2 linked regions of the Desulfocurvus vexinensis DSM 17965 genome follow. The protein of the gene in region 2 interacts with the protein of the main gene of each other region in a pairwise test. Links are inferred from orthologs where the notes say so. Each region holds a gene or a part of one and is shown on either strand. Other genes may lie near its edges. The genes, in order: dnaE and dnaX.

Region 1 (7,174 bases), on a different replicon or contig from region 2:
TGACGCCGCCCTCGGCCTGGAAGGACTCGCGCGCGCGGATCAGCGCGCCTTCCACGGTCTGGCGCACCAGCACGTTCTGGCCCTGGACCTGGAAGCCCGCGCGCACGCTGCCGTGGACGACCACATTGCCCAGAAAGGAGATGTTGCCGGTGTGGAAGTCCACGTCGCGGCGCACGTTGAGGGTCTTCTTCACCGTGATGCGCCCGTCGAGGTAGAACACGTAGCCCGCCTCGGCGGCCAGCAGCTCGTCGGGCCGCGCGGGGTCGATCATGGTGTTGTTCCCGGCGGGGAAGACCTTTTCCTCGTGGGCCCGGGTGCTCCAGGGGTCGGGCTCGGCCCCGGCCTCGGGCACCGGGGGCGCGTCCACCCACCGGGCCAGCACCTGCCCGCGCTCGACGTTCTGCACATAGCCCCGGTTGTAATGGTCCACGCTGCCGTCGGCCAGTTCGCGGGGCCGCAGGTCGGTGTAGTCGAAGCCCGGGTCGAAGAAGTGCCTCAGATAATAGGGCATGCACCGTCCTTCGCCGGGGCGCGCACGGCCAGGCTGGCCGGGCGCGCGCTCCCGGAACAGTACACCGCCATACGTTGCCCGGCGGTCAAATTCAAGTGCCTTTTGGGCCCGGCGCGGCGCGGCGATCCCCGTGGCGGGCCGCGCCGGGCGCCGCGCGGCCCCGTCAGCCCTGCCCGGCGCTGTCCAGCAGGATGGTCACCGGGCCCCAGTTGACCAGGGCCACATTCATGGACGCGCCGAACTCGCCCTGGGCCACCTTGCCGGGCAGGCGCGCGCCCATGTCCGCAACCAGACGGTCGAACAGGGGCCGGGCCACGTCCGGCTCGGCGGCCAGGTGGAAGGACGGCCTGCGGCCCTTGCCCAGGTCGGCGTACAGGGTGAACTGCGGCACCAGCAAAAGCTCGCCGCCCCACTCGGCCAGGGAGAGCTTCATGCGGTCCTCGGGGTCGGGGAAGACGCGCAGCTCGGCCAGCCGGGCCAGGGTCCGCTCCCAGGCCGGGGTGCCGGGCAGGTCCGGCCCGTCCTCGCGCGAGAAGCCCACCAGGGCCAGCAGCCCCACGCCGATGGCCCCCACGCTGCGTCCGCCCACCGTGACCCGCGCCTCGCGCACCCGCTGGAGCAGCACCCTCACGGCGCCACCTCGAAATAGGTCGCCGACTGGCCCGGCTTCTCCGCCACGGTGACACCGACCACCTCGACCCCGCTGCCCGCCAGCCGCGCCGCCAGCTCGCCGTAAAGGAAGCGCGCGATGTTCTCCGAGGAGGGGTTACGCTCGGCAAAGCAGGCCACCTCGTTCAGGTGGCGGTGGTCCAGGGCGGCCAGGGCGTCCTTGAGGTGCCCGCGCAGGACCTTGAAATCCATCAGTAATTCCGTATCCTGGCTCAGGGTGTCGCCCTGCACCTCGGCCACCACGCCGAAGTTGTGGCCGTGCATCCGCTCGCACTTGCCCTCGTAGTGCCGCAACTGGTGCGAGGCCGAGAACTCCTCGCTCACGGACAGGCGCCACCTGCCCCTGCGTTCCTGCGTCATGGTCCTTCCCCGGGCCTGGGCCCGCTTTTTGGCTGTTGCGCCCCGGGCCTGTGCCTACAGGGCCTCGATTTCCTTCCACAACTCCCGGCAGGGCGTGACCCGGTAGCGCGGGCCCAGGGCCAGCTTGCACTCGAAGCCCTCGGCGTGCAGCCACATCTGGACCTCGGTCTTGCCGGGAAAGCGCGCCAGGGCGTCCTTGAGGCGGTCCATGCCCGGCCCGGCAAGCTGCTCCGCGCGCAGGCAGAGCACCACGGGCAGGGTGTTGGCCGACAGGGCGTCGGCCAAGGCCTGGACCTTTTCGGCCACGAGCCGGGCGCGCTTGGGCCCGCCCTCCTCGCCCGGCCCCTCGCGGTCGCTGACCCGGGCCTCCAGCAGCAGCGGCTGGTCGGAGGTGAACAGTTCCTTCATCTCGGCCCAGGAGTCCGGGAACACCGCGCACTCCCCGCCGCCCACCAGGTCCTCGACCTCCAGGAAGGCCATCTTGCCGCCCTTCTTGGTGATGATCTCCTTGACCCCGGTGACGATGACCGCCGTGCGCACCGCCGCACCGCCGGGGTAGTCCGCCGCGTCCTGCAGGTCCACCAGGTTCATGCGCCGGATCTCGTGGCGGAAGGTCAGCAGCGGGTGGCTGGAGAGGAAGAAGCCCAGGGCCTCTTTCTCCTGGCGCAGGCGCTCGTCGTCGGGCCATTCTCCCAGGGCCGGGCCGTCCTGGGGCAGGCCGGTGCCGGGCAGGCTGGGCACGTCCATGCCCACCACGCCCATGAGCGACATCTGGCCGCTCTCGCGGTCCTTGGCGCGCTTCTGGGCCGTGGCCACCACGCGGTCCAGGGCGTCGGCCAGCTCGGCGCGCGGCACGCCGAAGCAGTCCATGCTGCCGCTCTTGATCAGGTTCTCCAGCACGCGCTTGGTGACCTTGCGCAGGTTCACGCGCTCGGCCAGGTCCAGGAGGCTCTTGTACGCCCCGCCCTGAGCCCGAGCGTCCACGATCTCGCGGATGGCCTCCTCGCCCACGTTCTTGACCCCGGCCAGGCCGAAGATGATCTGGCCCTGGGCAGGCACGGTGAAGTGGCTCTGGGAGCGGTTCACGTCCGGCGGCAGGACGGTGATGTCCATGTCGCGGCAGGCGTTCAGGTACTTGAGCAGCTTGTCGGTGTTGCCCACTTCCGAGGTGATCATGGCGGCCATGAACTCGGTGGGGTAATGGGTCTTCAGGTAGGCCGTGTAGTAGGAGATCAGCGCGTAGGCCGCCGAGTGCGACTTGTTGAAGCCGTAGGCCGCGAACATCTCCATGAGGTCGAATATTTCCTTGGCCTTCTCCTGGGACACGCCCTTTTTCAGCGCGCCCTCGTAGAACACGGCGCGCTGCTCGGCCATGGCCTCGGCGATCTTCTTGCCCATGGCCCGGCGCAACAGGTCCGCCCCGCCCAGGGTGTAGCCTGCGGCCACCTGGGCGATCTTCATCACCTGCTCCTGGTAGACGATGACGCCGTAGGTGTCGCGCAGCACTGGTTCCAGCTCGGGCAGGGGGTAGACCACCGGCACCTCGCCGTGCTTGCGGCGGATGAACTCGTCCACCATGCCCGAGCCCAGGGGCCCCGGGCGGTACAGGGCCAGCATGGCGATGATGTCGTCGAAGCACGAGGGCCGGAGCATGCGCAGGTACTTGCGCATCCCGTCGGACTCGACCTGGAAGATGCCGTCGGTGTCGCCGCGCGAGTAGAGGTCGTAGGTCGGCTGGTCGTCCAGGGGCAGGGTGTCCAGGTCGGGCACGGGGCCGCCCCGCTCGCCGATGATGTCCAGGGTGTCCTGGATCACCGTCATGGTCCGCAGGCCCAGGAAGTCGAACTTCACCAGCCCGATCTTCTCGACGTATTTCATGTCGTACTGGGTGACGACCTCGCCCTTCTTGCCCCGGTACAGCGGCAAAAACTCGTTCATCGGCCCCGGCGAGATGACCACGCCCGCCGCGTGGGTCGATGCGTGGCGGTGCATGCCCTCCAGGCGCTGGGAAATGTCGAGCAGCCGGGCCACGCGCGGGTCCTCGCCCTGCATGCGCACCAGCTCGGGCTCCAGCTCCAGGGCCTTTTTGATGGTCATCTTCAGGTCTTCGGGGATCAGCTTGGCGATCTTGTCCGTCTCGGCGAAGGTCAGGCCCAGGGCGCGGCCCACGTCGCGCACCACGGCCTTGGCCTTCATGGTCCCGAAGGTGGTGATCTGGGCCACGGAATCTTCGCCGTACTTCTGGGCCGTGTAGCGGATGACCTCGCCCCGGCGGCGCTCGCAGAAGTCCACGTCGATATCCGGCATGGAGATGCGCTCGATGTTCAAAAAACGCTCGAACAGCAGGTTGTACGGGATGGGGTCCAGGTTGGTGATGCGCAGGGCGTAGGCCACCAGGGAGCCTGCCGCCGAGCCGCGCCCGGGGCCCACGGGAATCCCGTTGCGCTTGGCCCAGTTGATGAAGTCCTGGACGATGAGGAAATAGCCGGGGAAGTCCATCTGGCAGATGACGTCCAGCTCCATTTCCAGGCGTTCCCAGTAGAGCTTTTCGTCCACCGCGTAGGGCATGGCCGCCAGGCGCTCGCGCAGGCCCTGGCGCGCCAGGTCGCGCATCTCGTCGCCCAGGCTCTTGCCCTCGTCCACCTTGTAGACCGGGAAGAAGTACCGGCCCATGGGGATTTCCACGTTGCACTGCTCGGCGATGCGCACCGTGTTGTCCAGGGCCTCAGGGCAGTCGGGGAACGCCCGGCGCATCTCCTGGGGCGGGCGGAAGTAGAGCTTGTCCGAATCCACGCGGAAGCGCTTCTCGTCGTCCACGCAGGCGTTGGTCTGCACGCAGAGCAGGATGTCGTGGGCCTTGGCGTCGGCGGCGGTCAGGTAGTGGCAGTCGTTGGTGGCCACCAGGGGCAGCTTGGCGTGGGCGGCCAGCTCGCGCAGCAGCACGTTGGCCCGGTCCTGATCGGCGATGCCGTTGGCCTGGATCTCGATGTAGAAGCGCCCGGGGAAGATGGCCTCGTAGAGCCGGGCCACGCGCAGGCCCTCGTCCATGCCCCGGTCCACCACAGCGCGCACCACCTCGCCCTGCAGGCAGGCCGACAGGGCGATGATGCCCTCGCTGTGGCGCGCCAGGAATTCGCGGCTCACCCGGGGCTTGTAGTAGAAGCCCTCCATGTAGCCTTCGGTGACGATCTTGGCGAGGTTGCGGTAGCCCGTCAGGTTCTGCGCCAGCAGCACCAGATGGTAGCGGCGCATGGCCCCGGGGCCTTCCTTCACGCGGTGGTCGCCGTCGGAGACGTAGATCTCCGAACCGATGACGGGCTTGACGCCGAACTCCTTGGCCGTGGTGAAAAACTTGGCCGCGCCGTACATGCTGCCGTGGTCGGTGATGGCGGCGGCGGGCAGGCCGAATTCCACGGTCTTGGCGCACAGGTCCTTCAGGCGGATGGCGCCGTCCAGCAGGCTGAACTCCGTGTGGCAGTGCAGATGGACGAAATCGGACATGGCGGACGGGCCCCGGTTGGTGACTGGTGGAATTGCGCGCCCGGGGATGCGGGCGCGTCGGGGGGCACTGTAGCAGCAAACGGCCCGGGGCAAAACCCCAAGGACGGGCACTGCCGGAGCGGGCCCGGCGCGGGGTTCGGCAGGCCGCCCCGGCCCGGGCCGCCCCGGCGGGGTCCGGGGGCAGGCCCGGAAAGTCCACGGCGCGGCGCGGGGTCCGGCCCGGCCTCAGTTCTCCAGGCGCGCCCGCTGGCTGTAGTAGGCCGTGCCGCCGCCCAGGTCGCATTCCCGGGGTTCGATCACGGCGTTGAAGCAGCGCCCGTGGCGCAGCCAGCCGCCCCGGCGCCCGACGATGGCCTGCGGGTGCACCCCGGGATCCAGGCCCAGGCTCACGGCCATGCGCCCCGCCGCCGTGGCCAGGAACACCGGGCGGTCCAGGTCCAGCCCCGGCAGGCAGGGGTTGTCCGGCGACACCATGACCCGCGGCGGGCCGGGCGCCTCGTCGGGCGGGCGCTGGGAGTGGATAAAGTCGCGGTGGACCAGGGTCAGCAGGGCACAGGGCCAGTCGGGGTCCGGCCCGGGCTCGGGGTGCAGCGCCAGGGGCAGGCGGCACCTGCCGTCGGGGTGGGCGAAACGCATGCCCTCGAAGGCCACCTCGGGCCAGCGGGCGGGCATGAAGCCCCGGGCGCGCAGCTCGGCCATGGTGAAGGGCGTGGCCGGGCCGGACAGTGCCGTGCGCAAGCACTCCTCGGCGTCCGGCAGCTCCACGGGCTCGCGCAGCATCCGCCCCAGCTCGCTCACGAACTCGAAATCCGCGCGGGCCTCCCCGGGCGGGTCCTGCACCTTGGCCGCGTGGTTGACCACGCTGTGCAGGCACGAGGCGGCCAGGTCCTCGCGCTCGGTCATCAGCGCGCAGGGCAGGATCAGGTCGGCCTGCGCGGCGGTGTCGGTCATGAACGCCTCCACCACCACGGTGAAGGGGCAGCGGCGCATGGCCTGGGCCAGGGTCTGGCCGTCGGGCAGCTGGGCCACGGGGTTCATGCCGTCGATCCACAGCAGCTCCACGGGCGGGTCGGCGTCCAGCAGGGCGCGGCCCAGGGCGTGCAGCGGCAGCAGCCGGGGCCGGGGCCCGGCCCCGCGCCCGGCCCAGGCCGTGAAGTTGCGGCCCGAGGAGATGTTGAAATACACCCCGCCCCCCCGGCGGCCCACGTTGCCCGAGAGCACGGCCAGGGCGTCGATGAAGCGCACGTTCTCGCCGCCGTGCAGGTAGCGCTGCACGCCCCAGCCGATGAGCGTGGCCGTGGGCCCGTCGGCGATGTAGCAGGCCAGCAGTTCGGCGAATTCGGCGGGGCCCACGCCGCAGGCGTCCAGCAGGGCCGCCGTGTCGTGCCCGGCCAGCAGGGCCCCGAAGGCCTCCAGCCCGGCCACGGCCTCGCGCACCTGCGGGTCCACCCCGCGCTCCAGCAGCGCCTTGCACGCGGCGGCGGCCAGGAAGCGGTCGCACCCCGGGCGCACGCGCAAAACGCGGTCGGAGAACTCGGCGCAGCCGTCCCCGCCCGGGGACAGCGAGAGCACCCGCGCGCCCTGCTTGCGTGCCTGCCGGACCAGGGCCAGCTGGTGCACCGAGCAGCGCGTCAGGTCGCGGCCCCAGTTGACGATGCGCGCGGCGTGCAGCAGGTCCTGGGGGTCGTTGTGGTCCAGGGCGCCGAAGTCCTGGATGCTGGCGGCGATGCCCGCCTCGTCGCAGGGCGAGCCGCTGGTGCCCGTGGCTCCGAGCACCGCGAACAGGTGGCGCGAGGCCTGGGCCAGCACCCCGCGCAGGGCCCCGCCCTTGACGTGGGCCATGCGCTCGGGCGTGGCGCGCAGGGCGTCGATGCGCCCGGCCACCAGCTCCAGGGCCCGGCCCCAGGGCACGGGCACGAAGCCCTCACCCTGGCGCAACAGCGGGCTGGTGATGCGCGCGGGGTGCGCCAGCCGCTCGGGGTACTTGGCGGTCTTGGCGCAGATGAAGCCCTGGGTGAAGGGGTGCTCCGGGTTGCCCCGGATGCGCACCCCGCCCTCGCCGTCGGTCTCCACCACGAAGGAGCACCCGTCCGGGCAGTCCAGCATGCAGGCGGACACGGTTCTGGTCTTGAC
Region 2 (6,097 bases):
TTCCTGGAGCAGGCGGTTCAGGGCCTGGGTGCCCAGGGGACCCTTGTGGATGGGCGTGAGCACCTGGATGTCGCGGCGCGGGTCCAGCCCGTAGGCCTTGGGGATGCGCTCGGTGGCCAGATGCAGGATGTAGTCGCGGATGTCGCCGGGGTCCGAACGGCGGACCCAGAAGAAGTCGTCCGCCGGGCCCGGGGGCTCGTTGTTCTCGGGCAGCTGGCCCGCGTTGATGCGGTGGGCGTTGGTGACGATAAGGCTCTCGCGGGCCTGGCGGAAGATGCGCGTGAGCACGGCGTGGGGCACGGCCTGGCTGGCCAGGATATCGCCCAGGATATTGCCCGGGCCCACGGAAGGCAGCTGGTTCACGTCGCCGATGAGCACCAGGCGGCAGGTCAGGGGCAGGGCCCGCAGCAGCGCCAGGAACAGCGCCTCGTCGAGCATGGAGGCCTCGTCCACCACCACGGCGGCGGCCTCGATCTTGTTGTCCTCCCCCAGCTGGAAGCCGCCCTCGGGGGAGTATTGCAGCAGCCGGTGCAAGGTGGAGGCCGTGTGGCCGGTGGCCTCGGCCAGGCGCTTGGCGGCCCGGCCCGTGGGCGCGGCCAGCTTGACCTTGAACTTCAGCGCCGCCAGCACGTTGACCAGGGTGCGGGTGATGGTCGTCTTGCCCGTGCCCGGCCCGCCGGTAATGACGAAGACCTTGTTCTCGCACCCGGCCAGCACGGCCTGGCGCTGCTCGGCGGACAACTCCACCTGCGCCGCGGCCTCGATGCCGGGTATGACCCTGCGGATGGCCGCCAGGTCCATGGGCGTGGGGTGCTCGATCAGGTGGTACAGGCGCTTGGCCGTCTCGGTCTCGTGGCGGTAGAAATGCATGAGGAACACCGCGCGCGGCACGCCCTGGGCCGAAAGGTCCTCCACCACCACGCGCTTGCGGTGCTCCAGGGCAGCCACGGCGGCGCGCACATGGTCCGGGCCCGGGCCGCCTTCCGCGTCGGCGTACTGCGGGTCGGCGTCGTAGTCCACCCCGGCCCAGGGCGGCGGGCCGTCGGGGTCGGCAGGGTCCGGCGAGCCCTCGGGCCCGCCAGCACCCGGCCCGGCCAGCACGCGCTCCCAGCCCGCCAGCAGCTCCAGCACATGGCGCACCAGCTCGTCCTCGGGCAGGAACAGGTGGCCCTTCTCGCTGGCGGCGAACAGGGCATAAATCACCCCGGCCTCCACGCGCTGGGGCGCATCGGGCGAAAAACCCAGGCGCAGGGCCATGCCGTCGGCGGTGCGAAAGCCCACGCCGCGAATCTCGTAGGCCAGCTCGTAGGGGTTCTCGCGCAGCTTGGCCTCAGCCCCGCTGCCGTAGCGCTGCCAGATGCGCGCCGCGTGGGTGGGCGACACCTGATGCGACTGCAAAAAGATCATCAGGTTGCGCACCTCGTGCTGCCCGGCCCACGACTCGCGGATGGCCGCGAGCTTCTTGCGGCCCAGGCCCTCGACCTCCAGCAGCCGTTCGGGTTCCTGGTCGAGCACGTCGAGCACGGCGGCGCCGAAGTGGTCCACCAGCCGCGCGGCCAGCACGGGGCCGATGCCGCGCACGTTGCCCGAGGCGAGGTAGCGGCGGATGCCGTTGATGGTGGCGGGCATGGCCTGCTGGGCCACATGGACTTCGAACTGGCGCCCGAACTTGGGGTGCTCCACCCACTGGCCGGTGAGGTCAAGCATCTCGCCGGGGCGCACCTGGGCCATGGTGCCGACCACGGTCACGTCGCCCACCTCGCCCCGCGCGCGGACCCGGGCCACGGTATAGCCGTTGGCCGGGTTGTGGTAGACCACGCTTTTGACTTCGGCCTTCAGGGTTTCGGGCATGGCCCCGCCTTGGTGCGATGCGCCGGACGCACGGCGCTCAGAGGTCCTGGCGGAACCGCAGCGACTGGCGCAGGGTCTCGCGGTCCACGAACTTGACCTCGGCGCCCAGGGGGATGCCCTGGGCCAGGCGGCTGACGCGCATCCCGGGGTGCGCGCGGGCCACGAGATCCTTGATGAAGCTGGCGGTGGTCTCGGCCTCCAGGGTCGTGCCCAGGGCCAGGATGACCTCCGCCACCCGGCCCTCGGCCAGCCGCGCCCGCAGCCGGGGCACCTCCAGGTTCTGGGAGGTGACGTTCTCCAGCGGAGCCAGCAGGCCGCCCAGCACGAGGTAGCGGCCCTTGTAGAACCCGCCGTCCTCGATGGCCAGCAGGCTGTCCCACTCGGCCACGACCATGAGCTGCGAACCGTCGCGGGCCGGGTCGGAGCAGATGCAGCAGGGGTTGCAGTCCGACAGGCTGGCGCAGCGCTCGCAGAAGAACAGCCGCTCGCGCAGTTCCAGGATGCTCTGGCCCAGGGCCTGGGCCTTGGGCAGGGGCCATTTGAGCAGCTCCAGGGCCGCCCGCAGGGCCGACTTGGGGCCCAGGCCGGGCAGCCGCGAGAGCTGGTCCACCACCGCCCGGAGCGGCTCGGGAAGTTGCTGCACGCAGGGCTCCTAGAACAGGCCGGGGATGTTGACGCCGCCGGTGATGGCCTTCATCTCGGTCTCGGCGGTCTCCTTGCCCTTCTTCACGGCCTCGTTGACGGCGGCCAGCACCAGGTCCTGAAGCATTTCCACGTCCTGCGGGTCCACACAGGCCGGGTCGATGCGGATGGCCTTGATCTCGCCCGCGCAGGTGGCCCTGACGCTGACCATGCCACCCCCGGCGGCGGCCTCCACCTCGCGGTCCTTGAGCTCCGCCTGGAGCTTCTCCATCTTCTTCTGCATCATCTGCGCCTGGCGCATCAAATCGTTCATGCCACGCATGGGCTTGTCTCCGGTGCTTTTCGTGTCGGGGAAGGGAATCCGTCAGCCATTGCCCTCATCCGCCGGGCGGGCGTCCACGAATCCGGCGTCGAAGGCCTGCATCACGGACTGGACCAGGGGATGGGCCCGGGCCCGGGCCTCCAGCTCCTTGTGCGTCGCCTGCTGGCGCTCGGGCACATGGAAGCCGATGGCCGTGTCCGGACCGAAATATTCGCCCACCAGGGCCGTCAGGGCCGCGAAAGCCTCGCCGCGGCGGATCTGGGTGCAGTGCATCTGGTTCTGGCACTCCAGGGTCAGGGTGCCCTCCTCGAAGCGCGCCCCGGCCTGCATCAGGCCGTTGATGCCCCGGCCCGTGGCCTCCTGCACGGCGCGGGCGAACTCCTTGAAGCCTTCCCAGGTGCGCGGGCCCCCGGGCAGGGGCACGCCGTGGCCAGCCACCGTGGGCGGGGCCGCGCGGCGCGCGGCGCGCGGCGGCGCCGGGTCGTGGGGCTCTTCGGGCGCCGGAGGCTGCGGGTCGGCAAACGCCGAAGCGGGCCCGGCCACCTCGGCGCGCCAGGCGTCGGGGTCCGGCTCCGGGTCGGAGTCCGGGGCAGGCCCGGGCTCCGGCTCGGGCTCCGGGCCAGGCTCCGGGCCAAGCTCCGGGGTGGCGGAGGCGACGGGAACGTCCTGCGGGGCACGGGCCGGGGCACGGGCCGGGGCGGGGGCCGCAGCAGCGGGGGCGGCGTCAGGGTCCGCGTCGTCGGCCTCGGCGTCTTCCGGGGCGCTGGCGGCGGACGCCGCGCCCCCGGCCTCGCGGCCCCGGGCGGCGGCGCGCGGCGCGCCTGCGGGCCGGGGCGGGGCCTGGGGCGCCGGGCCGCCCTGCCCTGCCGGGGCTCCGGGCGCGGGCGGCGCCGCCGGGGCCGCGCCGGTGCGGGCGACATCGCCCAGGGGCAACAGCCGGGGCAGGCAGGCCAGGTTGAGCAGCAGCAGCTCCAGGGCCAGGGCGGGCTCCAGGCTGCCCTTGACCCGCTGCTGGCCCTCCAGGGTCAACTGCCAGCAGGCGTGGACGTGGGCGGGGTCGAAGCGCCGGGTCCATTCCAGCCACTGCGGGGCCTCGTCGGCGGAAATATCCAGCACCCCCAGGGCCGCCTCGCCCGACTGCCCCAGCAGGAACAGCGTGCGCCAGCACTCGGTCAGCTCGCGCAGGAAGAAGCCCAGGTCCAGCCCCTGGTCAAGGATCTCGCGCAGGATGGTGGACACCCCCAGGCAGTCGCGCCCGTGGATGGCCGCCAGCAGGCGGAACATGATCTCGCGCCCGGCCAGGCCCAGGACCTGGCGCACGTCGGCGCTGGTCAGCTTTTCTCCGCCCAGGGCCAGCACCTGCCCCAGCAGCGACATGGCGTCGCGCACGCTGCCCGCCCCGCGCCGGGCCAGCAGGGCCACGGCGTCGGCGTCGAAGGCCAGATGCTCGGCGTCCAGCAGGAAGGTCAGGTGCGCTTCGATTTCCTTCTGTCCCAGGCGCTGGAAGGTGTAGTGCTGGCAGCGGCTGATGATGGTGGCCGGAAACTTGTGCGGCTCCGTCGTGGCCATGATGAAGGTGGCGTGGGCCGGGGGCTCTTCCAGGGTCTTGAGCAGGGCGTTGAAGGCGCCCTTGGAGAGCATGTGCGCCTCGTCGATGATGAAGACCTTGTAGCGGCAGTCGATGGGCGCGAAGCCCACGTCCTCCTTGAGGGAGCGCACGTTGTCCACGCCGGTGTGCGAGGCGCCGTCGATCTCCATCACGTCCACGGCGGCACCGGCCTGGATCTGGCGGCAATGGGCGCACTGGTTGCAGGGCTCGGCGGCGGGGCCGCGCTCGCAGTTGAGCGCCTTGGCGAAGATGCGCGCGATGGTCGTCTTGCCCACGCCGCGCGTGCCGCTGAACAGATAAGCCGGGGCCACGGCGCCCGTGGCCGCCGCGCGCGAGAGGATGGACTTGATGACCGCTTGCCCGGCGACTTCGGAAAAGCGCTGGGGGCGGTACTTGTGGGTCAGGTGGGTCTGGCTCATGGGGCGCCTTGCCCCGCGCCGGGCCCGGGCGGGGCAAGGCGCGGGGCGGATGCGGGTCTAGATGTCGTACTTGTCGAGCCAGGCGTCGTACTTGGGGTTCTCGCCCTTGACGATCTTGAAGTACTCGCGCTGGATGTGCTTGGCCACGGCGCCGGCCTTGCCCTCGCCGATGGTCCTGCGGTCCACCTCGCGGATGGGCGTGACCTCGGCGGCGGTGCCGCAGAAGAAGGCCTCGTCGGCGCTGTAGAGCTCGTCGCGGGTGAAGCGCTCCTCGATCACCTCGTAGCCCAGGTCGCGGGCCAGGGCGATGAGGGTGTTGCGGGTCAGCCCGTCGAGGATCGAGGTCAGCGGCGTGGTCTTGATCCGCCCGCCGCGCACGATGAAGATGTTCTCGCCCGAGGCCTCGGACACATAGCCCTCGGTGTCGAGCATCAATGCCTCGTGGTAGCCGTCGGCCAGGGCCTCGCGCTTGGCGAGGATGGAATTGCAGTAGTTGCCCACGGTCTTGGCCTTGGTCATCATCACGTTGACGTGGTGGCGGGTGAAGGTCGAGGTCTTCACGCGGATGCCCTTCTCCAGGGCTTCGTCGCCCAGGTAGGCGCCCCAGGGCCAGGTGGCGATGATGGTCTGGATGGGGTTGTCGCCGGGGAACACGCCCATGGCGCCCGCGCCGATGAAGGACAGGGGCCGGATGTAGCCCTCGGCCAGCTTGTTGGCCTTGAGGGTGGCGATGACCGCGTCGCAGATTTCCGCCTCGGTGAAGGGAATCTTCATCTCCATGATCTTCGCCGAATTGAAATGGCGGTGGATGTGCTCCTTCAGGCGGTAGACGGCGGAGCCGCCCCCGGTGAGCCTGTAGGCGCGGATGCCCTCGAACACGCCGCACCCGTAGTGCAGGGTGTGGGTCAGGACGTGGACCTGGGCCTGGTCCCACGGCACGAGCTTGCCGTCGAACCAGATGCTTTCGGCTTTCTGGACCATGGTGAGACTCCCTCGGGGGTGCAAAAGGTTGAGCGCCAAGGCGGCCCGGGCCCGCCCCGGACAGAGCGCGGCGCGGGCGCGACACGGGCGCCGCGCGGGCGCGGTGTGACAGGCGAAGGTAAGAAAAACCCCGGGCGAGGTCAAGGCGCCAAGGCGACGACGGGCGCCCGCGCGCCGGGCCCCGGCTCGCAGCCGCGCCAATCCACCGGCCCGGGGGGCGCCGGGCACCGCGCGCGGGACACCGGACGCCACTGGCGATGTGGGCGTGACCCT

What was found.
Region 1: the proteins of dnaX (region 2) and dnaE interact in binary tests that used the Escherichia coli proteins (3 or more experiments, as listed by UniProt). The link is inferred for Desulfocurvus vexinensis DSM 17965 from one-to-one orthologs.

What each region holds. Positions count from the first base shown.
Region 1 is NZ_JAEX01000001.1:131,440-138,613, reverse strand. Bases 1,395-5,397 are described here. They hold dnaE (DNA polymerase III subunit alpha), read right to left. Parts: upstream 5,042-5,397; coding sequence 1,595-5,041; downstream 1,395-1,594. Other genes in these bases: G495_RS0100580 (molybdopterin-dependent oxidoreductase), read right to left, coding at 5,267-5,397; G495_RS0100590 (6-pyruvoyl trahydropterin synthase family protein), read right to left, coding at 1,395-1,540. In the rest of the region: G495_RS0100600 (flagellar assembly protein A), read right to left, coding at 1-511; dtd (D-aminoacyl-tRNA deacylase), read right to left, coding at 675-1,142; more of G495_RS0100590, read right to left, coding at 1,139-1,394; more of G495_RS0100580, read right to left, coding at 5,398-7,174. UniProt on the Escherichia coli protein: DNA polymerase III is a complex, multichain enzyme responsible for most of the replicative synthesis in bacteria. This DNA polymerase also exhibits 3' to 5' exonuclease activity. The alpha chain is the DNA polymerase catalytic subunit.
Region 2 is NZ_JAEX01000002.1:419,342-425,438, reverse strand. Bases 2,351-5,276 are described here. They hold dnaX (DNA polymerase III subunit gamma/tau), read right to left. Parts: upstream 4,844-5,276; coding sequence 2,858-4,843; downstream 2,351-2,857. Other genes in these bases: G495_RS0104905 (branched-chain amino acid transaminase), read right to left, coding at 4,901-5,276; G495_RS0104915 (YbaB/EbfC family nucleoid-associated protein), read right to left, coding at 2,504-2,815; recR (recombination mediator RecR), read right to left, coding at 2,351-2,494. Also shown: SF1B family DNA helicase RecD2, read right to left, coding at 1-1,851; more of recR, read right to left, coding at 1,889-2,350; more of G495_RS0104905, read right to left, coding at 5,277-5,824. UniProt on the Escherichia coli protein: Part of the beta sliding clamp loading complex, which hydrolyzes ATP to load the beta clamp onto primed DNA to form the DNA replication pre-initiation complex.